2 regions of the Priestia sp. Y58 genome follow, and region 1 is predicted to be linked to the other one. Evidence: a T-box and tRNA genes for the amino acid it is inferred to sense, from the RefSeq annotation. Region 1 holds a T-box; the other holds one or more tRNA genes.

Region 1 (16,102 bases):
GAAAATTCGATTCGTCGATTCCAATCAAGTGCATTAATATCATCGGGTGAATTGTAGCTGTTCTCTACGCCTTGTTTAGTGCGGTAAAACTCTTGACCACTATGAAGAAACGGTATGCCTTGCGAAAGAAGTACAATAGCAGTAGCAAGGCGGTGACGACTTCTACGAGTGTCTTCGTCTTCGTCTCCGTTTGAATTCGTTAACTTATCCCACAGCGTATGATTATCATGTGATTCAACGTAATTAACTGATTGTGCTGGATTTATAAATAAAGCCCGGCTGTCTTCTTTATCCAGAATGCTCCCCGCTATTACAGATTGCACGGTCTCTTTTTGATGAATATTTCCGCTGATAAAACCTTTTTCATATACATCAAACGTGCTTCCTTTTACAGAATCTCGAAAGCGATCATTAAAATAGCCGATTTGAGGCGTTTGGCGGGCATTCGCCATAATTGCTTTTTGATTGTAGGGGAGAGGAGTATTTAAATCCCAGCCTTCGCCAAACACCAAAATAGTAGAATCAATTTCATTTATTTTTTCACGAATGATGTTCATCGTTTCTATATCTAAAATTCCCATGAGGTCAAAGCGAAACCCATCAACGTCGTACTCTTTTATCCAAAATAATACTGAATCGATAATAAACTTTTGCGCCATTTTCCGTTCAGAAGCAAAATCATTTCCTACTCCCGTCCCGTTCGAAGGCATCCCAAACTCATCATGTCGAAAGTAATAGCCCGGAACAATTTTTTCAAAAGGTGATTCTTCTCGTACAAATACGTGATTATAAACTACATCTATAATAACACGGAATCCCTGTTGATGAAGTGTTGATATTAATTGTTTCACCTCAGCAATACGAGTGGCGGGATTTGAAGGGTCAGCGGAGTAGCTTCCTTCTGGTACATTAAACAACAATGGATTATACCCCCAATTATAAGAAGCATGAGGATTTAATTCATCTACTCCGCCAAAGTCGTTAATAGGAAGAAATTCAAGGTGAGTCACTCCTAGCTCTTTTAAATAATGAAGACCTGTTGTTTTGCCTGGCTGCCCGCTTGATTCAGTAACAGCTAGGTACGTGCCTTTTTTTTCTATCCCGCTTGAAGGATGAATAGAGAAGTCGCGAACGTGCATTTCGTAAATAACGGCATCCGTTGGCTGAAGGAAAGGCGGCTTTTCATGGAGATGAACATAGTCTGTATGAAGATTTATCAGAACTCCGTATTCACTATTTGCTGTAGCTGCAACGGCATAAGGATCCACCGCTTCATTTGTCCGGCCGTTTACATCTATTAAAAATCGATAATAATACCCTTCTTTATCTAAGGGAAGTTCTTTTTCCCATACCCCTTTTCTTTGACGAGCCATGACGTACAGTTCTTCTTTCCCGCTGTTTGCATGTATTAATTTTAAAACCACTGCTGATGCAGTCGGGGCCCAAATTTTTATCATAATATAATCTGAATAAAATGCTGCACCCAAATCATTTTGATTATAATAAAATCTCTCATCAAACTCTTTGGTTCGTATAACAGCCCCTACCTGGAGCGGAACTTTCTCCCCGTAATTATCACAGATAACGTACGACTGTCCAATTTCTATGCTACCTTCAACCTTGCCTTCATATTTGATAAAACCTTCTAATTCATGTACGTTTTCAATAGAGATGGTCTCATGCATTTGTGTACTTTTAATCACAAAAAAATCAATTTGACCTTCATGATAAGAAGTTGGAACTAAAAGAGTAATACGATCTATTTGATCTAAATAAGCTTGAAACTTATTATCACCAGTCATCCTTTTCTCCTCCTTATGCCAATTACCTCTTTAGTAGCATTATATGTAGCAAACGCAAAAACGAAAGCACTTTCATAGCGTGAATGTTCGTATTATTCACCTTCGAATTCTCGGTCAAAATAAATACTCTGGCTGTGTTCGAGCAATACTTGAGCTGCTTTCATCTGTTTAAACTTTAAAGGGGCTTTAGATTTCCGAAGTTCATAAAACCACTCTTCGTACTTTCTAGCATCTACAAATTCAACCTGATAAGGCTCCGCAGCGTAATCAATGTATCCATTTCTGCTCAGTAATATTTTCTTTACGTTATGTTCAATATCGTGAGTACGATAGATGCTTCGGACAATTTGCTCCGTTCGATTTAACCCAATTAAAGGATTTAATATCTTTTTTTGATCTCTTCCTCTTAACTCTGTCCAAAAATTTTCTTTTGAATACTGAAAAACAGCGCTTTTATATGTTTCTATTAAACAAATACAGAGGGTTTCCGTTGGAGTAACAATAATGATATCTCCTTCTACCGGAGCTTTATTAATCATGAAAACAGGCTTGTACATCACGAGACACGTATCAGGAAAGCGCTGAATAAAATAACGGAGAGCTTCATCATGGTAATATTTACGATCTGCTTGTGAGAACTCAAATAAAGTGGATGTAGCCCATTTCATTTGAAGATCAAATACATTTTCTAAAAACAATATTTTCAAGTCTTCCGCTGTTTGTGGAAGAGTTGTAAACCTCAATAGCTCTTGATTTTCCACGCTATCGCTAGAGAACGCTTCTTCCACTTCACACGTTTCTTTTTTTCTTGTAAACCGCTCTTTTGCTTTTTGCAAAAATGAACGTTGAGCTTTTGTTTCTTTTTTTACAGGCGGCTCATGTAATAGCCCTTCTTCAAATAATTGCTTTACTTTCTTCCAATTATGCTTTTTTAAGTGATTAAACTGAGACGTGTAGTGATAAACGTCTTTTTCATAACGGGAAATATAATCTTGCACCTTAAGTAGCTGCGCCACGTTTACATCAATCCCCTAATTAAAATTCCTCTAAAACTTTGTTCGCCGATGATTTCTCTATTATCATCGGCGTTTTCTTTCCTTTGATAAGAGTGATTTTTAAATAACCTCTCTCCTTGCTTGTATGTTCATATGCTACTGTGACTGCAAGGAAAAAGATAGTATTTTTTTATACTTAGGTTTGCTGGCAGGATGAACTTCAAAAAGGGCAAACGAACTTACTTGAAACTGTTCTTCAATCGACGTTTGCTTTAACTGTTCTTCCAAAAGTCCGGCTTCCCCTCCCCACTTCTTTGCAATCGTAATATGAGGACGATAAGGACGTTTTTCGTATAAGCCGCTTAGATCTTCCCATACGGCCTGTATATCCCTTTGCAGATTCATAAGCTTATCACTTGGCCTAAGGCTTACATAAAGCACTCTAGGCTTGTTATACGCACCGAACACATCGTACTGACCTGTCTGCAGTGAAAAACTTGAATGACGGGAGGCTACTTCTTTTAAGCGGGTAATCAGCTTTTCCTTTTTGTCATCTAAAAACCCTAAAAATTGTAGCGTTATATGATAATCGTCAGGGTATGTCCATTGTTTGAAAGGAAAGGGTATTAATTCCTTTGCCCAATTTTCTGCCTGATGTGCAATAGATACAGGCACATCGATTCCAATAAAATAATGTTTATCACCTTTCATCAAATCGCTCCTTCTCTTTTTATTATCTTTCCCCAATTGGTTATGTTCAAAAAGAGCTAGATCTATTTTAAAGGTTTTTCCGGATAAAATAGAGAGGTTTTTCTGAAAATTTGTCATGTGCTTAAAAAATAAGAATTTGTGTTATCATAGAAATAATACAGAGAATTTTTATAAGAAAAGGATGAGAAAAATGAAAGTTGTTAACAATATGGCTGATTTGATTGGCGAGACACCTCTTGTTAAGTTGAATCGTCTTCAACCTGCAGATGGAGCATCCGTTTACTTAAAACTAGAGTTTTTTAATCCAAGTCGTAGTGTAAAAGACCGTGCTGCTTTTAATATGATCGTGGAAGCTGAAAAAGCAGGCTTGCTCAATGAAAATTCTACTATTATTGAACCAACGAGCGGAAATACAGGTATTGGCTTAGCTATGAATGCAGCGGCAAGAGGTTATCGTTCTATTTTAGTCATGCCAGATACCATGACTCAAGAACGAATTAACTTGTTAAAAGCATATGGTGCTGAAGTTGTTCTAACACCGGGTGATGAGAAAATGCCTGGAGCAATTCGCAAGGCAGAAGAGCTTACAAAAGAAATTCCAAATGCATTTATGCCCATGCAGTTTGAAAATAATGCAAACCCTGACGCTCATCGAAAAACGACTGCTAAGGAAATTATCGAGGCAATGAACGAGTTAGGCAAAGACCTATCTGCTTTTGTTGCTACTGCTGGAACAGGCGGAACGATTACAGGAACTGGTGAAGTCCTAAGAGAAAACTACCCAAATATGACCGTTCATGTTGTGGAACCAGCTGGGTCTCCTGTATTATCTGGAGGAAGACCTGGTAAGCACAAGCTTGTAGGAACAAGCCCTGGATTTATCCCTGATACGCTTAATGTGGATGTTTACGACGAAATTTTAAAAATTAATGATGAACAAGCCTACGATATTACGCGACGCTTGGCTTCTGAAGAAGGAATTTTAGTCGGTCCTTCATCTGGCGCTGCGTGCTATGCTGCTATCGAGGTAGCCAAAAAATTATCTCCTGATCAAGTGGTCGTATGTATCGCTTGCGATACAGGTGAACGTTATTTATCAAGCGACCTGTTCTCATTTGAATAATAAAAAAGCGAACGCAAAGGCGTTCGCTTTTTTATTTAGCTAATTCGTAAATAGCCTGTGCATAGATAGCTGTTGCGCGAAGTAAATCTTCAATTACCATGTACTCGTCTTTTTCGTGCGCTACTTCTTCACGGCCTGGGAAAAGAGGGCCAAATGCCACGCCTGCTTCTAATGCTCTGGCATATGTTCCTCCTCCAATTGAAATGAGTGTAGGTTCTTCATTTGTTTGTTCTTGGTAAACCTTTTGAAGCGTTTGAATAAGCTCATGTTTTTGATCGACGTGATGTGGTTTAGAATCTGTAAAATGTTTGATGGTCATTTGATAAGATTCACTTTTTTCTTTAATCGTATCAATAATATCGTCAATATGAGCTGATACAGGATAGCGAATATTTAAACCAAAGTGCCCCGCTTCTTCTTGATTGTAAGACATGATTCCAACATTTATCGTTAAATCACCCGTGACCTCATCTTTGCGATTTAAGCCCATTTTTTCGCCTAGTGCATCTTGGACTAAATACGCATTTGCATAACCTACAAACTGATTAGCTTGTTCATCAAGTTCTAATGTGTGTAAAAAGCGAAGAAGTGTAAGTCCAGCATTTTTCCCTTTATCAGGCACACTGCCATGTGCTGAAACGCCTTCTAAAGTAAGTGTGTATACATCGCTCTTTTCTGTTATTGAACCTTTTAAAGACTGATCTTTTAAAAATTGATCATATTTATTTTTAATATCCGTTTCAATATGGAATTCAAGAACAGCTGTTGCAAGATCAGGAACCATATTGTAGCGTCGCCCAGAGACAAATGATGTAAGCTGAACGCTTCCCTTTGTTCCTTCAATTGGCTGCTGGCGAATTTCTACGTCTGTAATGCCTTTTTCAGCAAAAATGATAGGAAAATCCGCATCGGGCGCAAACCCCATAGTTGGCATCTCTTCATGGTTGAAGTAGTGGTCCACACATCTCCAGTCACTTTCTTCATCCGTTCCAATGATCATTCGAACCCGTTTAGATAGAGGAAGCCCTAAATCTTTCACAATTTTCATCGCATAATAAGCAGCCATCGTCGGGCCTTTGTCATCGATTGCTCCTCTAGCAAAAATTTTCCCGTCTTTTATTTCACCGCCGTATGGATCAACCGACCACCCGTCTCCTTCAGGAACGACGTCTACGTGACACAAAATGCCAAGAAGGTCTTTTCCTTCTCCCGCTTCAATATGACCTGCATATCCGTCTACGTTCTTGACGGAAAACCCGTCATTTTTTCCTTTGTTTAAAAGAAAGTGAAGCGCTTGAGCAACTCCAGGTCCGAATGGCTCTTCTTTTTTTTCTGTGCTTGTCAAAACACTTTTAATTTGCAAAAAACGCTGCGTCTCAGCTAGAATTTCAGCTTCTCTTTTTTGCACTTCCTCTTTCCAATTAATTGCCGTCATCTGTTTGTCTCCTTTTCCTGCTTTTACAGATTGTATCTATCATTACTATTGGTAATTTTAACTTTATCATACCTTTATATAGAAAGAAATAATTGTCTCTTTCCTTTCATATCAAAGGTTTACAGAGTCAAAATTCCGGGAAATAATTTGTAGGCACAATCGATAAAAACGGATTCTATTTGTTTATTGTTTACATATACTATAAAAAATGTGCAAATAGAGGAAGGAGATGTTACGAAAGGATTACATATTTATATCATTTTTTGTAAATATTGTGTTAATTTGCGTTTTCTCTTTTATTTTTCTGTCGATTTTGTGTACAATAAGGATAAGGACTGAAATAGTGCTTGACATCTCAGAGTTATAAAGAAGTTGTGCCTTACGAAAAACGAATAAGGAAGTGGTTTTTTGAAACCTTCAACTAATCGAATGCTAACTCGTATCAAATCGGTCTATATGTTCATTTGTAAAAATGGAACAGTTACAACGCAAGAGCTCGTAGACGAATTTGGTATTACACCAAGAACCATTCAGCGTGACTTGAATGTGTTAGCATATAATGATTTAGTTCGCAGCCCAAGTCGCGGTACATGGACGACTACGCAAAAGAAGGTCAAGATGTCATCCTAGTAAGTTTATTTCAAGGGTAGTAAGTGATTTATATATAGAGATAAAATTCTACGCAGTAGAAAGTCAAGACTTGGACGAGTGCATAGTCCCCCGCTCCATTTGCACGTCAAGCAGAGTTGGTACTCGTTTAAGTGCTTTAACGTGAAATGTTTCACTTGTCTAATAAAGTGGACAAAAAAAGGAACCATTTTAGACTTAGGTTCCTTTTTCTTTCGCCTCTTCTTAGGCATTTGATTTTTGTAATAAAGCTAGTTCTTCTTCCGTTAACTCCCTGTATTCTCCTAAATCTAACGACTCGTCTAATAGCAAAGCTCCCATAGATAAACGTTTTAAATACGTTACTTTTTTTCCTCTTGCTTCAAACATACGCTTCACTTGATGAAATTTCCCTTCAACGATCGTTAATTCAATTTCTGATTCCACACCGCTTGTTAGTACCTTTAACTCTGCTGATTTTGTTACGTATCCATCATCAAGAGTGACACCCTGTCTAAATGCTTCAGCATCTTCTTCAGTCACCGGTGCATTAATTTTTGCAAAATACGTTTTAGGAACGTGCTTTTTAGGAGATAGCAGCTGATGTGCAAGCTGACCGTCATTTGTCAGCAGCAAGAGCCCTTCTGTATCTTTATCTAAACGCCCTACCGGAAATGGATTATACACAGCATCGTCAAGTTCAAGTAAGTCCAAAACTGTTTCATGAAGAGAATCTTCCGTCGCTGATATGACACCTTGCGGCTTATGCAGCATAAAGTAAACAAATTCTCGGTAAGAAACGGCTTCGCCATGCACAGTTATTTCTTGTTCATCTGGATTAACATGTACCTTAGCATCTTTAACCGCTGTACCGTCTACCTTAACAGCTCCAGTCTTTAAAAGACCTTTAACTTCTTTTCGGCTTCCGTACCCAATGGTAGAAAGCAATTTATCCAAACGCATGTAATATCCTCCTTTTTTTGAAAAGAAGATGACTCTAACGAGTCATCTTCTTATGCACTGCGCTGTTTATTTCGGCGCAGTATCTTTCGTTCAATTGCACCTGTTACCCTCGCTCCCATTACTTTTTCAAGCAGGCTTGAACGATAGGTAATAATAAAGTAAATAAGGCCGCCTACTGCTGCTCCTATAATCGTAATAACAGTGGCAGAGAATCGTCCTGGCTCTGTAAACAGACCAATCACTGCTGCGACAATTTTTACGCTGATTCCCATAATCGCAACAAAAATGAGAATAAGCACAGAGCGTTTTATAAACTCACTGTAGTTGTATTTTGCGTGTTTTTGAATAAGCGCAAACATATAAACAAGAGATACGATATAGCCTAGTGCTGTCGCTAAAACTGAACCAATCTCGTGGAACATAAGAATAAATGGAACGTTCACGACAATTTTCACAATCAATCCAAATAATAGACTTAAAACAGCATATTTTTGTTTGTTGATTCCTTGTAAAATAGCTCCATTAACCGTGAAAAATGAGAACAATAAGGCTACTGGTGCATAGTAAAGCAAGACATTTCCACCCGCATCCGATGCATCTGTTCCAAAGAAAAACGTATACGCTGGGCCAGCCAAAGCCATTAATCCTACAGATGCTGGCAGCACAAGAAACATAATCGTTTGATATGTTTGATCAATTTGCTTTTGCAGTACGTTATAATCTTTATTCACAAAGGAACGTGTAATCGTTGGTACAAGAGTCAAACCGAACGCAGTAGCTAATGAAACAGGAATCATCACAAGCTTTGGAACATAAGACTGAACAATTCCGTTCATTGACTCTGCTATTTCTTTTTGTCCAGCCGCTACCATCGCACGGTTAAATGTGAATTGATCCACATACTGATAAAGCGGAATAGCTAAGCTGACAAAGACATATGGCAATGAATACGTAAGCAGCTCTTTAAAGATGGATACGGTAGAAATACGCGTCGGCGTTACCGTCTGCTCATTCACCATTTTATCGAGATGTGGCTTTCGTTTTTTCCAGTACCAAATTAATACGGCCAGTCCAGCAAGAGCTCCTACAAAAGCCCCCATCGTAGCAAATCCAACGGCTAGTGCAAGACTTCCATGGACAACTTTGATGACGATATAGGTAGATGCCAATAAAAAGACAACCCGCACAAGCTGTTCAACTACCTGTGAAACGGCTGTTGGCCCCATAGACTGGTGACCTTGGAAAAATCCCCGCATTAAACTCATCATCGGTACTACAATTAACGCAACACTAACCATTCGCATAACCATTACTACATCTTCTAAGGAGTTATTTAAATCAGAACCTCCCAGTGTAATTCTAGACATAACAGGAGCTAACGAATATAAAAGTAAAAATGCAAGTATTCCTGTGACAAGCATTAATTTCATGCCGGCCCGGTACATTCTTCTACTCGTATAGTAATCACCGAGTGCATTATATTTTGATACAAATTTCGATACGGCCATTGGCATACCGGCTGTAGCAATACTTAAATAAATAGCATATTGGTTATATCCGTAACCAAACAGTGCTCCCCCTACGGTTCCAACAAGGATCGCAAATGGAAATAAATAAATCATTCCCAAGATTCGGGATACATAGGTGCCAAGCGTCAGCACAAAGGTCCCTCTTAACAATTTTGAATCAGACATACGTTTGCCTCCGATACTTAATGTTACATACTGATAATAATGATAGAATTGAAAAGAAGCAAGTGACAGTATACACTAAGAAAGGTCTTATACTCACTCGCACTCGTCAACAAACTAAAAAAACAAAGACTATAGCCCATTTTATCCAATGTTGAGAGATTTGTCAGTGAACAAACTAAAATTTTTTAAGAATAGACAGGTTGGTGAAAGTATGATATATGATGTAGTCGTAATCGGAGGAGGACCTTCTGGTTTGATGGCATCGATTGCAGCTGGTGAGTCAGGTGCAAACGTATTATTAATTGATAAAGGCAATAAACTTGGACGAAAGCTGGCCATTTCTGGAGGCGGACGCTGTAACGTAACAAACCGCCTTCCGATTGATGAACTTATTAAACACATTCCAGGAAACGGACGCTTTTTATACAGTGCGTTTTCTGTTTTTAATAACGAAGATATCATCTCTTATTTTGAAGGCCTTGGAATTAAATTAAAAGAAGAAGATCACGGGCGTATGTTTCCGGTCAGCAATAAAGCGCAATCTGTTGTTGATGCATTAATTAGCGAACTTCACCGTCTTCGTGTGACAATTCGCACAAACACAGCCGTTAAACGCGTAAACTATGAGAATAACACGGTGAAAGAAGTAGTGCTTCAAAATGGAGAAGCAATCCAAACGAAAAGCGTTGTGATTGCAGTAGGCGGAAAATCAGTGCCTCATACGGGTTCAACAGGAGACGGCTATCAATGGGCAAAAGATGCAGGTCATAAAATTACGGAGCTTTATCCCACAGAAGTTCCTATTACATCTAGCGAACACTTTATTAAAACCAAGACGCTTCAAGGTCTATCGCTTCGCAGTGTAGGACTAAGCGTGCTTAATAAAAAAGGCAAGCCTGTCATTACTCATCAAATGGATATGATTTTCACTCACTTTGGCATCTCTGGCCCTGCCGCTCTTCGCTGCAGCCAATATGTTGTTAAAGAGTTAAAGAAACAAAAAAGCAACACTGTTCAAATGTCTCTTGATTTATTTCCTAGCCAAAACGAAGAAGATATTTTCCAAAAATTAGCCGAAATGACAAAAGAAGAGCCGAAAAAAGCGATTAAAAATGTCTTAAAAGGTTTTGTATCTGAACGCTATCTATTATTTTTACTTGAGCAAGCAGACATTGATAGCCAAGCTCTAGCGGGACAGCTTCAGCATGAGAAACTGAGAGAGTTCTCGAGAATGTGCAAACGATTTGAATTTGCTGTAAACGGCACGCTTTCTCTAGAAAAAGCATTCGTCACGGGAGGCGGCGTATCCGTTAAAGAAATTCACCCAAAGGAAATGTCTTCGAAATTTATGCAAGGTCTTTACTTCTGCGGGGAAATTCTTGATATCCACGGATATACTGGAGGATACAATATCACTTCTGCCCTTGTAACAGGCCGTTTGGCTGGCAGTAATGCAGGAGAATTTGCAACAAGCCTAGCATAATATGCTAGGCTTTATACATAACCATGGCTGAAAAACAGTACACCTGCTCATCACGATCAACATCCACTGTCACTTGATACTTAATATCAACGACGTCTTCATCCTCTAATTTCCGTAAAAATCGATTCACCGCAAATTCTAAATCTTTTTCATGCTCTTTATCAAACATTTTCACTTGTATCACAGCTTCTACCACCTTGTCCTATCAAATTTGCTTCAATCAGAATGGACTGCTTCTCTCAATGATGGCTTTCGTACTGATTTTCAACTTCTTCCTACCTCTATTTTTATGAAGACTTTTATAGATTTAGTCATCATTTGTTTTGCTACTATCATTTTAGTCGGATGGTAGAAGTTTAATTCAAAAAAAAAGCGCCTGTCAAAGGCGCTTTTTCTTATTTATTAACCGTTTTTCCTTCCCACTCTAACATACCGCCAACCATATTTGTTACTTTATAACCTTGTTCTTGAAGGTAGTAACATACGTTTTCACTACGGCGTCCAGAACGGCAAATGAAAATATATTCTTTGTCTTTATCGAAATAATCCACATTAGTTGGAATATCATTCATGCGAATGTGTTTAGCAGTTGGAATCATTCCTTCTGCTACTTCCTCATCTTCGCGCACATCAACTAAATGAAGCTCTTCTCCATTTTCAACGCGTTTTTGAAGCTCTTCAGGCGTAATCACTTTTACTTCTTCCATCTTCGTCATTCCTCTCTATTCTTTCATTCAGCTTGCTATCGCTATTGTAGCAAATTCAAATACCTTTATGCCACTAAATAAGAAAAGCTTAAGCAGCAGCCTACCTAAGCTTTTCCAATCGTAGTTAAAGGTTTAACTAAGGGCCTGATGTCAACCCTGAAAGGGGGACATCAGACGCTTAGGTCTAGAACAGACCCCCTGACTTCTCTTTAGTCAGGGGGTCTGTTCTACATCAATACTTAATTAGCTACGATGTTTACTAATTTACCAGGCACAGCAATCACTTTGCGCACTGTCTTACCTTCAATGAACTCTTGAACATCTTCATTAGCCATTGCAATATCTTGAAGCTCTTCACGAGATGCTTCAGCAGGTACGTTTAATTTTGCACGTACTTTACCGTTAATTTGAACGACAATTTCCACTTCATCATCTACAAGTTTCGCTTCATCAAACGCAGGCCAAGCCTCATATGAAATTGTATCTTCGTGACCTAGTTTGCTCCATAATTCCTCAGTCGTATGAGGACAAATTGGTGCTAATAGCTTCACAAATCCTTCTACGTATTGCTTTGGCAGCACGTCAACTTTGTATGCGTCGTTGATGAATACCATAAGTTGAGAGATACCTGTATTAAAACGAAGGCCTTCGTAATCTTCCGTTACTTTTTTCACCGTTTGGTGATATACGCGTTCGAGTGTAGTGTCATTGCTTTCTTGAACCTTGCTGCTTAATTCACCGTTATCGTCAACAAGTAAGCGCCATACACGATCTAAGAAACGGCGTGCACCATCAAGCCCTTTTGTTGACCAAGCAATTGATGCATCTAAAGGTCCCATGAACATTTCGTAAAGGCGAAGCGTATCTGCACCGTGGCTTTCTACGATTTCGTCTGGATTTACAACGTTACCTTTTGACTTACTCATTTTTTCATTGTTTTCTCCAAGAATCATACCTTGGTTAAACAGTTTTTGGAACGGCTCTTTTGTTGGAACTACGCCGATATCATATAAAAACTTATGCCAGAAACGAGCATACAATAGATGAAGAACAGCGTGTTCAGCTCCACCTATATAAATATCAACCGGCAACCATTCTTTTAATTTGTCTGCATCTGCTAACGCTTCACTGTTTGTCGGATCAATGTAGCGTAAGTAATACCAGCAGCTGCCTGCCCATTGAGGCATTGTATTTGTTTCGCGGCGCCCTTTTTTGCCCGTTTCCGGATCTACAACGTTCACCCAGTCATCAATGTTTGCTAATGGAGATTCACCTGTACCTGACGGCTTGATTTCAGTTGTTTTTGGTAAAACAAGCGGAAGCTGATCTTCAGGAACTGCAGTTGTTGTGCCATCTTCCCAATGAATAACAGGAATCGGTTCACCCCAGTAGCGCTGACGGCTGAATAACCAGTCACGCAGACGGTATGTTACTTGTTTTTCACCTTTTTCATTTGCTTGAAGCCACTGAATCATATTTGAAATTGCTTCTTCTTTATCTAGACCATTTAAGAATTCTGAATTAACGTGCTCGCCGTCGCCTGTATAAGCTTCTTTCGAAACGTCTCCACCCGCTACTACTTCTTTAATCGGCAGTTCAAATTTAACAGCAAACTCATAATCACGCTCATCATGAGCGGGAACAGCCATAATTGCACCTGTACCATAGCTCATTAGAACATAGTCAGCAATCCAAATTGGCATTCTCTCGCCGTTTACAGGGTTAATTGCATAAGCACCGGTAAATACGCCTGTTTTGTCTTTAGCTAAGTCTGTACGTTCTAAATCGCTTTTGCTTTTAATTTGATCTAAATACGCTTCTACCGCTTCTTTTTGTTCGGCTGTCGTAATTTTATCCACAAACGGATGTTCAGGTGCTAAAACGGCATACGTTGCCCCAAATAGCGTATCAGGACGCGTTGTGAACACAGTAAATGTTTCGTCATATCCATCAATTGTGAAGTGAACGTGAGCTCCTTCAGAGCGTCCGATCCAGTTTCGCTGCATTTCTTTAATACTTTCTGGCCAATCAAGATCATCTAAATCTTCTAGTAAACGATCTGCATAAGCTGTGATTTTAAGCATCCACTGCTTCATTGGACGACGCTCAACCGGATGCCCACCGCGCTCACTTTTGCCGTCAATAACTTCTTCGTTTGCAAGTACTGTTCCCAACGCAGGACACCAGTTAACAGCTACTTCATCCACATAAGCTAAGCCTTTTTTATATAGCTGTAAGAAAATCCACTGCGTCCATTTATAGTAGTTAGGATCAGTTGTATTAATTTCACGCTCCCAATCGTAAGAGAAACCTAGCGATTTGATTTGACGACGGAAATTATTAATGTTAAGTTCAGTGAACTCAGCCGGATCGTTTCCTGTATCTAATGCATACTGCTCAGCAGGTAGTCCGAATGCATCCCATCCCATTGGATGAAGTACATTGTATCCTTGCATACGCTTCATACGAGATAAAATGTCCGTTGCTGTATAACCTTCTGGATGCCCAACGTGTAAACCCGCCCCAGATGGATAAGGGAACATATCTAATGCGTAAAACTTACGCTTTCCTTCATCTTCTGTTGTTCTAAATGTTTTATTTTCTTCCCAAACTTTTTGCCATTTTTGTTCGATCTTTTCATGATTAAAAGCCATACATAATCCTCCTTGTACGCTCCAGCTGTATTTAATTAAACTAAAAAACCCCTCATCCCTCAAACAAAGGGACGAGAGGTTGAATAAACTTCCCGCGGTACCACCCAAATTAGCACAATTATGTACTCACTCATTTTCCTTAACGCGGATAGACGGTAAATGTTACTTTCCTTCACATTTACAACTCCAAGGTGAGTTCATGAACGCTCGTTTGCTGACTCGCACCACCCGTCAGCTCTCTTAGCTCGCTTCGTTCATTACTATTCCTTATCATAGTTTTTACATCATACTACCTTGTATTGTAAATAATATGTTCGTAAACTGCAAGTTGTTCAACGGATTTTGTAAAAGTTTCTGCACTGCAGCACTGCTTTGTTGCTAAATCTTCTCTTTCATTCTTATATATGAACAACTTCTCCCAAAAACATACATCCACGGCCAAACAAAAAAGACAGTGAGACATAACTAAATCAATCCAATTTAAAGACGAACAAATAGGATAAATGCGCTAGTATGAATCTCTTGGTTACACCGCTGTTGATTTCCGTGCAAGACTTCTCTTTCCGCGGGCAGCCAATGAGCCTCCTCGTTGCATACACTCATGCGGGGTCTCACCTATTTCAGGAGTCTTTGTCTTGCCCTCCACTCCACTGCTCGAAGCACCTAAACAAATGAAACCTACGTTCACCATAAACATAAAAAAATCCGAACGATTCATCGTTCGGATCTTCCTTCACCTAAAATACTTTTATTCCAGTCTCTACTTTCTTTAGCGGCTATTATTAAATGCCAAATCCAAAAGAAAACAGGATAATCGCAAGTACAAGACCAACAAGCGGAACAATTACCGTCATAGCTGCAACTGATCCATACGCATCTTTATGAGTTTCTCCGCAAATAGAATTAATTGTGGTGACGACATAACCATTATGAGGCAATGAATCTAATACTCCAGAGGAAATAGCTACTACGCGATGGAGAGCTTCTGGATTTACACCAGCATCTAGATAGTGAGGGGCTAAAATTGGCAGTGCAATCGCCTGACCTCCTGAAGCCGAACCTGTCATCCCCGCGATAACACTCACCGCAATAGCTCCCCCAATTAACGGACTTCCTGGAATATGCGTCATGGCATCTACAGCTACTCCAAACGCGGGAACAGCCTTAGCAACCCCTCCAAAACCTACTACAGCGGCTGTATTCCCAATCGCAATTAACGCACCCAAGGTTCCTTCTGAAGCTGCATTCCAAAATCCTTTAAAATGCTTTCGGTTCACAATATAAGTGACAATGATACCACTTAAAAGTGCGACAATCAACGCAGATTGCTGAAGTGGCTTATGAAGTGCAAAAGAAATAATGAGCACGACCACAAGGGGAAGCAAACTTAATAACGGATTAGGAAGAGACTGATTTTCCGTTACTGCTGGATCTTTCTCGCGTGATACAAAACGCTCTCCATTTTTAACTGCTTTTGAAATCAAGCGCTTTAACCACCAGTAGCCGAATACAGCCATCACTACCGCTACAACTAAACTAACTTCCCATCCTGCATACGGACTAGTCTTCAAATATTCAATTGGAATCCAGTTTTGGATTTCAGGCGATCCAGCCGAGGTCATCGTAAACGTAACGGAACCGAATGCTAAAGCAGCAGGGATAAATCGCCTCGGCAAATCAGCCTGTTTGAATAAGCTTAAAGCCATTGGATAGACAGAGAATGCTACTACAAACAGACTGACTCCTCCGTATGTTAAGACCGCACAGGCAAGTACAATCGCCAACACTGCTCTTTTCATTCCTAGTTTACTGACAATCCAGCGAGAAACACTATCAGCGGCCCCGCTGTCTTCCATTACTTTTCCAAAGACGGCGCCCAATAGAAACATTAAATACCAAGAAGCAATAAATCCTGTGAAACCAGACATG
Region 2 (16,102 bases), on a different contig from region 1:
GTATGTCTGCCTAGACGTTTTGGTTTGCTGTTCTGCTCATTTTTTAAAAATTGGGCTTGTTTTCGTCTTTACAACTCGAAAAATGTAATTCCGTAAAAGTAAAGCTCATTTCCACTCTTCCTTTAAAATCGCGTAATAATATTCATCCCACCATCCTTTTTCAATTGGAATACATTTTTTAAAATACCCTTCTCTTCTCATCCCGATCTTCTCCATAACACGATAAGAAGACGTATTCTCAGGTTGACAAGTAGCAATAATCCGATGCAGTTTCATTGTGTTAAAGCCATAGTCCACTATTGCTTTTGCCGCTTCTGAAGCATATCCTTTCTGATGATAAAGAGAATTAAATACCCAGCCAATTTCATAAGTATGGTCCCCAAAATAGTTAAAAAAGACGATATGACCAATTAGGATTTTTTCGTTTTTTAATACAACTGGAAAATTTTTAACACTTTCTTTCATATTTTCATTTACAAATTTCTTCGCATCATCCTTACTAAAAACACCTTCTGGTATGTACTTCATGACATTAGCATCAGATGTATATGTGTAGACATCTTGCCAATCTTCATATTTAAATTTGCGTATTAGTAGTCTGTCAGTCTCAATGTTCATGTGGTTCTCCCCTATCTCAAAGCTATCTTTCTATACGCTTGTTTCGATAGTGAAGATATAAAAACCTCTTTGCACCAAGTTACTATTGCTTTTGCTGACGCTTTTTTAAAACAAGATAAAGTGACTCTACGAAAAAGAAAAACAAAAGAGAAAAAAGGACAAATAATTCGGCCACTTCCATTACACGAAACGGGCTTAAAGCATTGTATAGTGCCTGCAGTACGTTCGTTCCTTGAAAAAGATCAATTCCTACAGAAAGAGCGATCACAGATCCAAATAGCAACAGGCTAACTCCAATAATCTTCATTATTTTCTCTCCTCACCTAATCATTACTTACCTCATAGGGTCGTCATTTTCATTTGCCGTCATGCAAAAGATATTTTGTTAAAAATTACATAATTATACGATTTTTGGTCAAATTAATAAAAACTATAGTAAGGGTGTTTTCATTTATGCCTTCGTTCTTTAAAAATCAAAAGTCTAAAAATAAACTTCAACCTCAGGCAGATCAAACGAACAACGAACAAACAGCTTCTTCTCTTAAGAATCTGCTGTCTGAGAACCTTACCCTCATTAAAGAGAAAACTGGAAACAGCTCAGATATTGTGATTCGCCATTTTAAACTAGGCGTCAATAACAGCTTGGCTGCTGCTATCGTCTACATAGAAGGGATTGTAGATAATCAAGCTATTCAAGATTACTTACTGCAGTCTCTTATGAAAGATAATCAAAAAAATGACCTAAACGATCAAAATGCATTAGAGTTAATTTCCGAAGACATCGTAACAATTGGCAACGTATCGTTTGCAGACAACTGGAATGATTTACTTTCTTCTTTGATGTCAGGAGACAGCCTTCTTATTGTCGATGGCATAAACCGCGTACTAAGCGTGAGTACACAAGGCGGTGAAAAGCGTGCCATTGCAGAATCTACTACACAAATGGTAGTTCGAGGACCAAAAGGTGCCTTTACTGAGTCTATCGGCACAAACTTAGCCATGGTGCGCCGAATTATTAAAACACCTGACTTATGGCTAGAGTCGATGAAGATTGGCCGGGTAACTAAAACGGATGTCACTATTATGTATATTCATGGCATCGCAAACGATAAAGTCGTAAAAGAAATTCGAAAGCGATTAAAAAACATTGATATTGATAGTATTTTGGAATCAGGTTATGTTGAGCAGCTAATTGAAGATCAAACGGTCACTCCTTTTCCAACTATTTATAATACAGAAAGACCCGATGTGGTGGCGGGTAACCTTTTGGAAGGAAGAATTGCTATTTTTGTGGACGGAACTCCTTTTGTACTTATTGCTCCAGCATTGTTCATTCAATTTTTCCAATCGGCTGAAGATTACTACGCACGCTTTGATATTGCCACATCCATTCGTCTTTTACGGGTGTTTATGTTTATGATTTCACTTATCGCTCCTGCTACGTATGTGGCGGTTACGACATTTCATCAAGAGATGGTACCTACAACGCTTATCGTAGCTCTTGCGGCACAGCGAGAATCCGTTCCATTTCCCGCGTTCGTGGAAGCTTTTTTTATGGAAGTCACCTTTGAAATTTTGCGTGAAGCAGGGATTCGTTTACCAAAAGCTATCGGCTCTGCTGTATCGATCGTCGGAGCTCTTGTTATTGGGCAAGCAGCGGTTCAAGCAGGGATCGTCTCACCAGCTATGGTTATTATTGTATCGATTACAGCGATTGCTAGCTTTGCCACACCGTCTTTCGATATGGCTATTTCAGCGCGTTTAATTCGTTTTTTATTTATTCTAGGCGCGGCTACGTTCGGTTTCTATGGCATTATCCTTATTCTTTTAATGGGAGTTGGACATCTGTGCAGCTTACGTTCATTTGGTGTTCCTTATATGACGCCATTAGCACCGTTTATTCTTGCTAATAATGAAGATACATTGCTGCGGTTACCTTGGTGGACGATGAGAAGAAGACCTAAATTAATTAGTGATAACAAAGTTCGTCAAAGCAAACATCAAAAGCCTGAGCCTCCTTCTTCAAGAGGCATGATTAACCAGGAAATGGAAGAAGATGATCAAAATGAAACGTAAAAGTTTATTTTTACTGTTAATGACCATAATGATGGTATTGCTTACTAGCTGCTGGAGTAAAAAAGAGTTAACGGATCTTGCACTTGTATCGGCAATGGGCATTGATAAAACGAAAGATGGGCGGTATGAGCTTACCTTTCAAATTATTAACCCGGGAAATGTAGCTGGTTTACAAGGGGGCGGCGGTACCCAAAGTCCGCCTGTTACGATCTATTCTGCTTCCGGTGATAATTTAGTTGAAGCAAGCAGACGCGCTTCAGCTAGAATTTCCCGAAGACTTTATTATGCCCATACCAACTTAGTCGTGATCGGAGAAAAACTAGCGCGTGAAGAAGGAATTAACATTCTTATTGATTCTATTGACCGCGATCCTGAGTTTCGAATTACGACTTCCTTAGTAATAGCAAACCAGTCAAGTGCTGCTGATTTGGTAAAAGCACTAACGCCTGTCGATAAAATTCCAGCAAACAAAATTATGAAAACACTGGAGTTCACTCAAAGAAAATGGGGAGAAAATCTAAAGGTTTCCTTTCAAGAAGTGATGAGATCTCTCGAATCTCCCGGAGGAGAAGCACTAGTCTCGGGTTTTCGTTTAATTGGAAATCCTCAACAAGCAGAAAAATTAGATAACCTCCAGCAAAGCGCACCAGAAGCTACCCTTCGTGCTTCTGGCATTGCTGTTTTTAAAAATGGAAAGTTGATCGACTGGCTGTACAATAGTCCAGCCAGAGGCAGCGTTTGGATTCTTGATAAAATACAAGGAACCGATATTAATGTAGACTGGAAAGGAAAAAAAGAAGCGCTTGCCTATCAAACAGTTCGTCAAAAAACGGATGTATCTGTAAAAATGATCGAAGGAAAACCTTATGCGTCCGTTCACACTCGCGTAGAAGGTGATCTTGGAGAAGTGGAGGTCCCTGTTGATACACGTCAACCTGCTCTAATTAAAAAAATGGAAAAAGCTGCAGGTAAAGAAATAAAAAAAGAATTACAAATAGCTATTAAACAAGCTCAGACAGACAAAGTTGACATTTTTGGGTTTGGAGAAGCGCTGGAACGCACGCGCCCCAATCAGTGGGAGAAACTCAAAGCAGAATGGGATGATGTTTACTTTCCAAAATTGAATGTAGACGTTACAGTAGAAGCTTACATTCGCCGAACAGGTCTGCGCAATAAATCATTTCTTTCTAGCGTAAAAGAAAAACAACACTAAGATAAGGAGGTTCTGGCTATATGGAAAAAGCAAAAATTAGCGCCACTCAATTATTTATTCTCATGGTTTTATTTGAACTGGGAAGCGCCCTATTAGTCCCTCTTGCAATGGGAGCGAAACAAGATGCGTGGCTAGCTATTTTAATTGGAATGCTGTGCAGCTTTTTTTTCTTCTTAATCTATCATAAGCTCTATTCCTACTATCCGGACCTCCTGCCTACAGAGTATATGCAGAAAATTTTAGGTAAAGTACTGGGAACACTTCTTGCCTTCATATATATTGTGTATTTTTTATACGATGCATCGCGAGTTCTAAGAGATTTCGGAGAGATGCTTCTTACTTTTGCCTATCCCGATACCCCTTTATTTATTGCCAATGCTTTATTGATGCTGGTCATTATCTATATAACCCGAAAAGGAATTGAAGCAATAGCGAGGTCAGGAGAACTTCTGTTTATTTTTATGTATTTTCTGGCTATTGCAGGCTTCATCTTAATTATTAGCTCAGGATTAATTGATTTTAAGAACTTACAGCCGGTATTAAAAGAAGGAATACTCCCTGTTGCCAAAGTTGCTTTAACCGAAACGCTGTATTTTCCTTTCACAGAAGCTATTGTATTTACCATGCTTCTACCTTATTTAAGCAACCCCAAAAAAGCAAATGTCACCATGCTATGTGCAACGGGATTAAGCGGAATTAATCTAATTATTACGATGATCATTAACATTAGCGTACTTGGAGTTGATTTGACAACAAGATCTCAGTTCCCTCTTCTTAGTACTGTTCAAACGATCCAAGTAGCTGATTTTTTAGAGCGTCTAGATGTATTTTTTATGTTTGCTATGGTTATTGGGATTTATTTTAAAGTTAGCATCTTGTTTTATGCTTCTATAATAGGTACAGCTACTTTATTTAAAATTAAATCTCCTTCACGTCTAGCTTATCCTTTAGGCATCATTGTGTTATTTTTGTCGATTACAATCGCTAGTAATTTTCAAGAGCATCTTTATGAAGGATTACACGTAGCGAGATTTCTTTTACATATGCCTCTTTTTGCTATCGTACCTATGCTGCTTTTGATTATCGCCTTTTTGAAAAATAGGAAGAAGCAGCACAGATAGTATATCTCTAATAAATAGAAAAAATAGCTTTAAAATTATCGAGGTGATGTTCGTGTATATATGGTTTTATGATCATTTTGTTAATACCATCTTATTTCCGCTTACTTGTATCATGCTAGTGTGCGTATCATTAGGACTGTATGCATATTTTAAGCTGAAAAAAATAAAAAATTGATACTAGATGGCTATTTCTCTCATTCAAAACATGAAAGATACAATGAGATAAAAAGCAACTGTTATTCCTGCTGCAATTAAAGCTGGCTTTAATTTATATTTGGCATATTCAATAACAGATAAATCTAATATTTTGGCGATGGTATTCGTATCGTCGCTTAAAGGTGAAGAAAATGCTCCAAATGAACCGCTTGCAAATACTGCACCGATAATCAACGGCAAAGAAAGATCTGCAGAACTTGCAAGCGATACACCAAGCGGCATTAAAATCCCCCACGTCCCCCAAGCAGACCCGATAAAGTAAGAAATAGCAGCTCCAAACACAAACATAAAAGGAGTGACAAACATTTGGGGAATCCACTTAGAATGTACCGTCACGAAATTCGAAAAACCCAAGTCTTCTGTAACAGCGGATAATCCCCATACTACCGATAACAGCAGAATAACGGACATTAAATCATTGCCTCCTGTGATAAAACCATTAAGCAAATTCTGTAATGTAAAGCGCTGAAACAAGAAAAAAATGAAGGTAATTAACGTAGTCATAATTAAAGCTACTACCATCGCTTCTAGCACGTCTGCTTTAATAAATGCTTCAAAAAAGGTGTGACTCTTGTGATGTCCACTCCACCATGTTAAAAGTAAGGTAAGTGAAATCACAATAAGTAAAGGTAGTAACAGATTCCAAGGCTTAGAAGGCAAATCCTTCGATACGCAAGGATGACAATCATGCCAATCTTTTTCGTCTTCTTCCTCGAGCTTCATAGGAGCCGTAGATGTTGAATGATGAAAAAAGCTGAAATAAATCCCTACTAAAATAATCACAATCGAAAAGAAGTTATAAGGAATGCTTTGAATAAACAAAGAATAAGCGTCTTGTTTTATGCCTTGATGATCAATCGCCATTTGAATGATTGAGACCATATATCCTACAAATGCCGTTGCCACAGGAATTAAGACGATAACAGGAGTAGCAGTTGTTTCAATAACAAATCCTAGCTCTGCTGTCGTCATTTTCACTTTTTTCAGCAGTGCTCTCATGATGGGCGCGATCGTAACAAAACGAAATGTGGGAGCACTGAATGTTCCAATGGTTGAAACATAGGTTAAAATGAGGGCCTTTTTTCTTGTATCAATTCTTTCAGCAGCTGTTTCCACAAAACCTTTAACTCCTCCAGCCATCTTAATCATTCCGATAAGCCCTGAAAACGCGTATAAAAAGACGACGATTTCTATATTACTTTTATTTCTAAGAGCTTGTACAACGTAGTAAAGTAGCTTTTCAACACCTCCGATAATCGAATGATCAATCAAATAAGCGCCTACTAATAATCCTAAAAACAATCCTGGCAGCACTTGTTTCGTGAAAATAGCTATGGGAATAACAATTAAAAACGGTATAATTGAAAACCAACTAGATTCCATAGGACTCTCCCCTATCTTAAAAACCATATTAGATGTCTTCACGTATCGTTCATTAGCTTTTAATGTAACCCCAATATTGTGTGTATATTCACGAAAACAACACGTATAAGCAGTACTGTTTTAATAAAATATTTCTGATTACAAACAGCCCACTAAAACTCTTTATTTCTACAACAAAAAAGCAGTTTGCACATGCAAACTGCTTTTGAAAAGAAGCGGAAGACGAGGTTCGAACTCGCGACCCCCACCTTGGCAAGGTGGTGTTCTACCACTGAACTACTTCCGCGCATATATGAAAGTAAAGATGCGGGTGAAGGGACTTGAACCCCCACGTCATAAGACACTAGATCCTAAGTCTAGCGCGTCTGCCAATTCCGCCACACCCGCGTGTGAATTAAAAGATAACTCCAAAATGGCAGGGGCAGTAGGAATCGAACCCACACTGACGGTTTTGGAGACCGTAGTTCTACCTTTAAACTATGCCCCTAGAAATGATTTCTTCAAAAGAACCTCGTTTATTAACGACGCTATATTATAGTAAAACATATATGTAATTTCGTCAATAGGTCTTTTGATGAATCATAACTAGTACTAGCGGCTTCAAAAAAACTGTGAGGCATATCACAGCTTTTTACACATTCCCTTCCCCAGCTGCAGTCTTTTTTAATCTCCGCTATTTGTTTTTAGAGACTCTGCTGTAACACAGTACTATACAAAATGTCTCCAAAATCTTGTAAGAACCGAAAGAATATGTAGAATTGCAGATTTTACAGGAGGCACGTTTTTTTGAGAATCCGTATTAAAATCCACAGGTTCTCCCTCATTTCCTACAAGCATACTGTGAGAAATTTTGGTTTCAATAGCTCCTGTTAACTCGGCTGCAAATTCTTCACTATCTATCATAACCATGGATTCAGTGTTTAAAAATGCAGAACGTGAATCTAAGTTAAAAGAACCAACTGCACTTAAACGCTGATCATAAACAATAGATTTCCCGTGAATTGAATAAGGCTTTTGATATTCATAAAGCTTCGAACCAGCTTTTATAACGCGATTCTTTACTCCCAAGTATGCAGAAAAAGCCATAGCATTTGGAGTCGATGTAATAGAATTAGTTAAAATAATTCTTTGTACTTTGGGTTTTACCCGCTTATCTATATACTGTTCCATCTCTTTTGTTGGTACGATATAAGGACTTTGAACGACAATGGATTTTTCAGCTTGTTGGGAAAGCTTAATAAATGTTTTCCATATAAAAGGGCTTTTATTAATTCTTTGAATAGGATTTGTAATAAAAGAAACCTTTCTTGTAGGCATCGTTGATTCTCTCCATATAATATAAGGATGGACAAAAGGTTCGTTTGCTTTTTTGGCCTCTTCGTATTGATCTATCAACAATTTTTTTCCTGAAAGACCGCGAAATTGTTTAGTTTTCTTGAGCTTTGGAAAAGCTTTGCGTGTATACGGATGATTCCATAATTTCTTTATATACTTCTCCATTGAGAGAATAACACTATGACTTTCTTGCTTTGTGTTATAAATCAGCACATCACGGTCATAGACAAAATTTTTATCTGGTTGACTGGCCAAGTATTTATCTCCAATGTTTCGTCCTCCAATAATACCTAATTGGCCATCGACTACTATTATTTTATCGTGAAGACGATTATGCCATGTCCAAGGTTTAAAAATAGTAAAGGGCTCATAGTACTTTAATTCAATATTATTGTGGAAAGCTAGAGCATAAAGAACATTTTTTCTCTTACCTTTTAACCCATGAGAGATCCCATCTAACAGCACGCGAATACGTATACCTCGATCCGCAGCTTCGAATAAAGCGCCCATAAGTAAATCCGAAGAACGACCTTTACCGATGGAAAAATACGCAATATCGATTGTATGCCTCGCTTCTTGAATCATCTGCATCCGAACAAGCCCTGAAAAATAACCATTTTCCAAAAGCATAACTCGGTCTGTGGATTCTTTCTTCCCGTAAAAATTCTCAGTATTCATTACTTTTAAGTCTTTTCCCTTGTGCAAAGGGACATAAAACAGTACCACTGCAGTTACGAATACATATATGAAGTACAATACGACAATCATTATTAGTATGTTTATTAGCATGTTTCCTGTCACAATCCCTTTCCATTCTTATCGTTCTGTTTTTATTAGGATTCTTACTTTTTTAACTTCTATACCTTTTAAAATAAGAATGGAATGATGGATTATTTGTTACACTACTGTTGATTTCCGTGCAAGTCTTCGCCTTTCCTTCCATACAACAGCTAGAAGCAATTATATACACGAAACCTACGTTCACACTACCAGTAAAAAAAGCAGAAGTTCATTATCTTCTGCTTTTACAATTTATACTCACTATTGTGAACCTGCCTAAGTAAAACAGCGGCTCTTTTATTGATTAAGGTCGTTCTCCATATCTTTTATATCTTGCTGAAACTCTGTTAAACGCTGACGCTGTGTTTCAGAAGCATTTTCAAGCGCGTTTTCAATTTGCTGAGAGGCTTCATTCACTTCACCTATCGCTTGCTTCGCTTCATGTCCATACGATGCATCATTTTTAGCTTCATTTGCCTGTTCATATGCATCTACTGCTTCTTTATGCCCCTGCTGTGCTGCTTGAAACGATTGTTGTTTATCTTTGTTATATGGGAATTTTTTCATCATAGTGCTCCTTTCCATTTGTTTACTCTATAGTGTGGCATTTTTCCACTTATTCATACGACGTTTCAATAGGTTGAAGCTGCGTAAATATTCCGCGTAACGAATTCCTTTATTATTTAAGAGCGTCCAATGATATCTTTTATCCCTTGAAATACTTTCTATATTTTACATAAATGTATAATCACTTTCTTTAGCGGACATCATACGAGTAGCTTATTTGAACGTCAAAATATATTGGGGTTGACTGCATGCACTTGTTTCTTTCCTTTTTGATCATTTGTGCAGGGATTATATGGATGGAAATAAAAAGATTACCTCAACACTCTCATAAAAAGGAACGGAAAATTTTTATTGTATTCATGACAATCAGTATCATGATCGCTCTTGCAAAAATCTTTCGGCTGCCTCTACCGAACCCTTCTGATTGGGTAGAAGCAATGTTTCAACCTTTAAGTCACTTATTATTCCGTTGGATCACTTAATTAGTGTATATGGCAAAAGGATGTGCTCATTTTGCTTAATGAAATCAATATTTCGGCTACGCAATTTCGCAAGCTAGTAACTTTATATAGCATCGGAAGCACAATTATTGTTGTGCCTGCCGCTATTACGGCTGATGCTCATCAAGATGCCTGGATTGCAGCACTTTTCGGTGTAGCATCAGGAATTGGCTTAGTTTTGCTTTTTACCTCGCTAGGAAAAATGTTTCCAACGCTTACGCTGATGGAAATGAACGAAAAAATTTTAGGCAAACTGCTTGGAAAGATTGTTTCTGCTGTTTTTGTATTATCCAATTTATTTATCAGCAGTCAAGTTCTTTACTATGTAGGAAATTTTCTCACTACACAAATTCTTCCCTACACGCCGCTTACAGCCATCCACATTGCATTTATGGGTGTGGTCATCGTAGGAGTACGCCTAGGAATAGAGGTTATTGCACGAAGTGCCGAGATTTTATTCCCTTGGTTTGTCGGATTATTCGGACTTCTCATTTTATCTATGATCCCTCAAATTAAAATAGAGCATATTCAGCCTGTGTTCGAAATCCATCCAAAAGCTTTTATTCGGGCTGTTTTAACGTTTTTAAGCATGAGTTCTTTGACTTATACGATTTTGCTTATGATTTTTCCTTCCCATACACCAGACATAAAAAAGGCCACTCAATCTTTTTATATAGGGAATATAGCCGGTGGACTAGTGATGGTTACGTTAATCTTACTCGGAATTTTAGTGCTTGGTCCTTATTACTCCCAAATCACCATGTTTCCAAGCTATGAATTAGGAAGAAGAATCGATGTAGGAAACTTTCTTCAAGGAATTGAAGTAGTCATTGCTATTTTGTGGTTTATTACTCTCTTTTTTAAGCTTTGCATTTACTTTTACGCTACTCTTTTGGGGTTTGCCAATGTATTTCACATAAAGGACTACAAGCTATTTTCTTTTCCAGTCGCACTCATCATGATTACACTTTCCCTTATTGTGTATCCAAGCGTTTCTTATCAAAAAGATTGGGATACAAAAACGTGGATTCCCTACAGCTTACTTGTAGGCATCTTATATCCGCTTTTCCTTTTAATTGCAGGATTTATTCAAAACAAAAAGCAGCATTCTTCTAACAGCGACTAAAAAATCAAAAACCTTTAATAGAGAATGCACATTCAGTATAAGGAGTTATTTTTCTGGAAAATATAACATTAATTATTCATGTATAGGAGCTAGTCTATGCTAGGGGTATTGGGGTTACTTATTGTTTGCACGCTCGTCATTTGGTTTGAAGCACCTAACTTACGGCAAAAAAAAGCGAAGAAAGAATTATGGCTATTCTACACAGTTCTTGCAATTGGAATGTCCGTAAGCATCTGTAAAGCACTGGGTTTATATGTTCCAAATCCTTCTGATTTATCAGCTGCTATCTTCAGGCCAATCAGCATATTTTTACTTCATTTATTATCTTAATACGTAAGACGAGGAAGTGAATACCTTGAAACCTGTAGTTAAAATTTCAACGATTCAATTTCGCATGCTCGTTATGCTTTATACAATTGGAAGCACAATTGTTATTGCTCCAGCGGCTATGACTGTTGATTCTAAGCAAACTGCTTGGATTCCGGCTATCCTCGGAGTAGCATGCGGATTTGTATTAGTGAAAGTATATATAGCTCTCGGACTTTTATTTAAAGATAAAAATCTAGTAGAAATCAATGATGTAGTATTTGGAAAATATCTAGGAAAAGGTGTATCTTGTTTATTTGTCATATCTACTGTCATAACGTGCAGCCGTATTGTATACTACGTCGGGAGTTTTTTAAATACCCATATTATGATGGAAACGCCGCTGCTTGCTATTCACATTATTTTTATGCTTGTGGTTGTGTTCGGGGCAAGACTCGGTCTAGAAACAATTGCACGCTGCTGTGAAATCTTTTTCCCGTGGTTTGTTGGCCTTCTCGGGATTTTTATTTTTTCACTAACTCCTCAAATGAAACTTGAAAATCTTATGCCTTTAATGGACATTCACTTAAAGCCGCTGACTCATTCGGTTCTTATCTTTCTTAGCATTACTTATTTTACTTTTGCTCCTTTGATGATGATTTTCCCCCTTCATTTAAGAAAACCTGAAAAAGGAGCTAAAGCTTTAATGAGCGGAAGTCTGTTAGGTGGATTTATTATGGTAATTGTTATTCTCTCTTGTATAATCGTTATTGGTTCTTATCATTCTTCAACTACCATGTTTCCTGTATATGAAATGGCTAAGCGAATTGAGGTGGGAAATTTTTTGCAAGGAATCGAGGTAATTATTGCTATTATATGGTTTCTCACTCTTTTCTTTAAGGTTTCTCTTTATTTTCATGCTTCCATCGCTGGACTTTGTCATATTTTTAACATCAATGAAACTCGATTTCTAACGTTACCGATGGGATTAATTGTTACGACTTTTTCCATTATTGTGTACCCAACCATTACTTATCAAAAAACATGGTTAGCCGAAACGTGGATTCCCTATAGTTTTTTGATAGGAGCTTTATATCCTTTTATTCTTCTTATCATAGGATGGATCCGCTTTAAACCTGCTAAAATAAAAATAAAAATAAAAAAGATAATAAAATCCACATAAAAAAAGCAGGTAGTCACCTGCTTTTTTTATGCTTGAAGCGCTTGAAGCCCTGCTTGGTTTAAGAAATGCCAAGGCTTATTAAAGTGGGGCTGAAAGAAAAAGTCCATAAAGCCAAGCTCATCGATCGTCATTTCTTGCTGTACGCATACGGACAATGTATTGATTGCTTGAGTAGCATCAATTTTAGAAATAACCTGTGCGCCTACAATTCGTCTTGTTTCTTCTTCATATACTACTTTCAACGTAATATTTTCGTACGTTGGCATGAATTCAGGTCGGTTATTCTCTGATATTGTGATTCTTTTCACATTCATATCAAAAAGAGAAGCTGCTGCTTCAGTTATGCCGGTAGATGCAACATTGTAATCATAAATATGCAAGCCTGATGTTCCTTGTGTTCCCATATACTTAATCGTCGGCTTAACAAGGTTTTGAGCTACTAATGTTCCCATTCTAACCGCATTGGTAGCAAGTGGAATATAGGCATGTTTCTTAATCGGATTGTAATAAATGGCACAGCTATCTCCGGCAGCAAATATATCTTTTTTGCTTGTTTGCATATATTCATCAACCACAATTGCGCCGTTTGGAAGCATGTCTACTTGTCCTTTTACTAAGTCTGTATTTGGACGGAAGCCAACACACAGAATCACAAGATCCGCTTCGTATTCACCTTCAGTTGTCACTACTTTTTCAACAGATCCATCGCTGCCTACAAATTTAGTAACCGCTTGGTTTAATGCTAATGTAACTCCGCGATTTTTAAATTCCGTTTCCATCAAGCTTGTAAACTCTGGATCAAGATATTTATTTAAAATACGATCAGCACTATCAATAAATGTGACTTCTTTTCCATATACTTCAAATGCTTCTACTAATTCTGCACCGATATAGCCAGCACCAATTACGGCGATTTTTTTTGCTTGTTTTGCTTTTTCAATAATGTGATTAGCATGCTGATAATTTTTACAAAGCACAACATTATTTAAATCGATGCCTTCAAGGTTTGGAATAATCGGCCATGATCCAGTTGTCATCACTAATTTATCAAATGTATCTTCAAATTCTTCGTTGGTTTCTAAATTTCGCACTGCTATTTTTTTGTATTCTGTATCAATATTCGTAACTTCATGTTTCATTTTCATATTTACACCCATCTCTTGCAATTCAGACGGTGAAGAGTAAAATAAACCATTTGCATCTTTTACGACCCCGCCTACATAGAGCGCAATTCCACAAGACAAAAATGAAACATTATCATTTCGCTCATAAACTGTAATTTTAGCTTCTGGATAAAGTTCTGCCATATTTTTTACTGCTGCTGTTCCTGCATGTGTACACCCTACTACTGCAATTTTCATAGATGATATCCCCCTTAGGATTATAGAAAATATGATATTGTGAAGTTATTCACATATATTGTGAAATGTTTCACATATCTTTTACAATTCTTATTATACAAACATGTTTATCCTTTTTCAAGAGATATGTGAAAAAAATCACATACTTTTTTTAAAAAAATATGTTAAAGGGTTCTTTAAATAGCGTTGAAGCTTGATATGATGCGTTTTTTTGCTGATGCGCTGCTGATGAAAAACTTCATCAGCTTGTTTTTTTACGTAGAAACTCACTATCCAATGCACTCTCCATCCAAAAAAATAAGACGGATAAAAGAGTCACCGCTAAAATAGATACAGTGATTCCGCTCACAAGCAAGTCTGCTATATAAACTGATAGAAAAGTAAAAAATATATCCACAAAAGCTGCAGATGTTATAAATAGTACTCTGTTCATCCTAGCATTCTTCATTAAAAAAATAAGTGCCTTTGAAAAAAGCTCTGTGATAGAGCCAAACACAAAAATAAAAAATAGAAATAAACATATGGCCCAGTAAGAGTCATATTCCACTCCCATCACTCTAAGGAAGCCTATAAAACCAAAAAAGTAGCTTCCCATTAAGATAGCTAAAATGATTAGTACCATCGCTCCTGCTATAAAGAACGCAATTAAACGATCCATTCCCTTGTTTTTTCTTTTCATTGTTCCACGCCACCTTGCTTACTCATCACTTAATCCATATTATACTAAAAAAGTGCGATACCATGGTATCGCACTTTTCGACGTTAGTTATCTTTTTTATCTTGAAGAGCTTGTTTTAAAGCATCCCCCAAGCTTGAACCAAATGCTCCGTCATCGTTGTATTTGTTAAGAAGCTTTCGTTCTTCTCGTTTTGAAATCTTTTTCTTTTTGTCCTCAGCTTTTTCCACTACTTGACATGAACGGCATTGGAAGTACGTACCCGCTTTTCCTGAATGAATTTCCATTCGTTTATGACACTGCGGACAGCGTCGATTCGATAATTTAGGGTCTTTTGCGCGTCTATAGCTGCACTCAAGACTTGAACAAACGAGCACTCTTCCTTGCTTTGTTTTCTTTTCTTTCAAGAACGAACCGCATTCCGGACATTTAGAGCCCGTTAAATTATGAGGTTTGTACGTTTGGTTACTTGTTTTTACTTGCTTAACCAGCTTTTCTGTTTGTTCGCGAATATTTGTTAAGAACTCTTTTGCATTTCCTTTTCCTTTAGCAATTGCTTCTAAATCACGTTCCCACTTAGCCGTGAGTTCAGGCGACTTTAACTCATCCGCTACTAGGTCAATCAGCTGCTTTCCTTTTTTGGTTGCATGCAGACGATTGTTTTGGCGATCAATGGATTCGTTTTGCAGAAGCTTTTCAATAATATCTGCACGTGTTGCCGGCGTGCCTAAATTATGTTTTTCCATTTGTCCAAGAAGATCTGCTTCTGTATAGCGCTGCGGCGGCTCTGTAAATGCACTTTTCATCGTTACCTCTTGAATGCTCAGCTTGCTGCCTTCTTGCATATCAGGCAGCTTCACCGTTGCTTCTGATTCTCCACCAGAAACTTTTTTAAAGCCTGCATTTACGACTTGCTTTCCGCTTGCTACTAACTGTTCCCCATTGACTTCAAGCTCGGCTTTGACCACTTCATACTCATATGCAGGATAAAATAACGAAATAAATCGCTTTGCAATTAAGTCATACAGCTTTCTTTCATCAGCTGATAAGTCCTGTAAAAACACAGACTGATCCGTTACGATGATAGCATGGTGATCACTTACTTTCTCGTTATTCACCACTCGTTTTGGCAACTGTGCATTTCTTAAAATTGGACGAACTTCTTCTTTATATACAGCAGAGATACTTTCCAAGCGCTCCTTCATAGTGGAAACCATATCTGTTGTTAAATAACGAGAATCTGTACGTGGATACGTGACTAACTTATGCTGTTCATATAACTTTTGAAGTACATTTAATGTCTTCTTAGCAGAGAAGTTAAAGCGTTTATTAGCATCTCGCTGCAGTTCGTTTAAGTCATAAGGAAGCGGCTGCGCTTCTTTATGCATTTTGCGCTTAATTGTTTTTACAACTGCCTCACCTGATAATTTTGAGTGCAGCTCTTTTGCGCGTTTTTCATCAAAAATGCGCTTTTCATTGCCTTTTTGCCAAGCTGCTTCAAAAGATGAAAACTGAGCTGTAAGCGTCCAATATTCACTAGGCTTAAATGTGTTAATTACTTGTTCACGCTCAATTATCATCGCAAGCGTCGGTGTTTGTACCCTCCCTGCCGATAACGGTTCTTCGTATTTAGTCGTTAAC

The links. A T-box is a leader RNA that pairs with one kind of tRNA and senses whether it is charged. The one in region 1 lies ahead of leuS (leucine--tRNA ligase), so its partner is inferred to be a tRNA-Leu.
Region 2: it has a tRNA-Leu gene. The T-box ahead of leuS (leucine--tRNA ligase) is inferred to sense a tRNA for this amino acid. The anticodon was not compared.

Annotation. Positions count from the first base shown of each region.
Region 1 is NZ_JAKWFL010000001.1:1,043,013-1,059,114, forward strand. Features, by position in the region: gene pulA (type I pullulanase) at 1-1,802, opposite strand, end outside; gene MMB68_RS05465 (hypothetical protein) at 1,895-2,818, opposite strand; gene thpR (RNA 2',3'-cyclic phosphodiesterase) at 2,954-3,508, opposite strand; gene cysK (cysteine synthase A) at 3,699-4,631, shown strand; gene pepV (dipeptidase PepV) at 4,663-6,066, opposite strand; gene MMB68_RS05485 (DeoR family transcriptional regulator) at 6,475-6,696, shown strand; gene MMB68_RS05490 (pseudouridine synthase) at 6,919-7,635, opposite strand; gene MMB68_RS05495 (putative polysaccharide biosynthesis protein) at 7,686-9,329, opposite strand; gene MMB68_RS05500 (BaiN/RdsA family NAD(P)/FAD-dependent oxidoreductase) at 9,541-10,812, shown strand; gene MMB68_RS05505 (sporulation protein Cse60) at 10,817-10,996, opposite strand; gene MMB68_RS05510 (rhodanese-like domain-containing protein) at 11,208-11,519, opposite strand; gene leuS (leucine--tRNA ligase) at 11,759-14,173, opposite strand; T-box leader at 14,238-14,456, opposite strand; gene MMB68_RS05520 (hypothetical protein) at 14,700-14,891, opposite strand; gene MMB68_RS05525 (GntP family permease) at 14,956-16,102, opposite strand, start outside.
Region 2 is NZ_JAKWFL010000003.1:377,715-393,816, reverse strand. Features, by position in the region: gene MMB68_RS12060 (GNAT family N-acetyltransferase) at 106-618, opposite strand; gene MMB68_RS12055 (YczF family membrane protein) at 701-925, opposite strand; gene MMB68_RS12050 (spore germination protein) at 1,072-2,694, shown strand; gene MMB68_RS12045 (Ger(x)C family spore germination protein) at 2,684-3,907, shown strand; gene MMB68_RS12040 (GerAB/ArcD/ProY family transporter) at 3,928-5,028, shown strand; gene MMB68_RS12035 (Na+/H+ antiporter NhaC family protein) at 5,227-6,627, opposite strand; tRNA gene MMB68_RS12030 (tRNA-Gly) at 6,842-6,913, opposite strand; tRNA gene MMB68_RS12025 (tRNA-Leu) at 6,933-7,014, opposite strand; tRNA gene MMB68_RS12020 (tRNA-Trp) at 7,041-7,114, opposite strand; gene MMB68_RS12015 (phospholipase D-like domain-containing protein) at 7,336-8,730, opposite strand; gene MMB68_RS12010 (hypothetical protein) at 9,040-9,309, opposite strand; gene MMB68_RS12005 (GerAB/ArcD/ProY family transporter) at 9,814-10,935, shown strand; gene MMB68_RS12000 (hypothetical protein) at 11,032-11,265, shown strand; gene MMB68_RS11995 (GerAB/ArcD/ProY family transporter) at 11,291-12,424, shown strand; gene MMB68_RS11990 (FAD-dependent oxidoreductase) at 12,451-13,785, opposite strand; gene MMB68_RS11985 (YrvL family regulatory protein) at 14,027-14,464, opposite strand; gene MMB68_RS11980 (DNA topoisomerase III) at 14,548-16,102, opposite strand, start outside.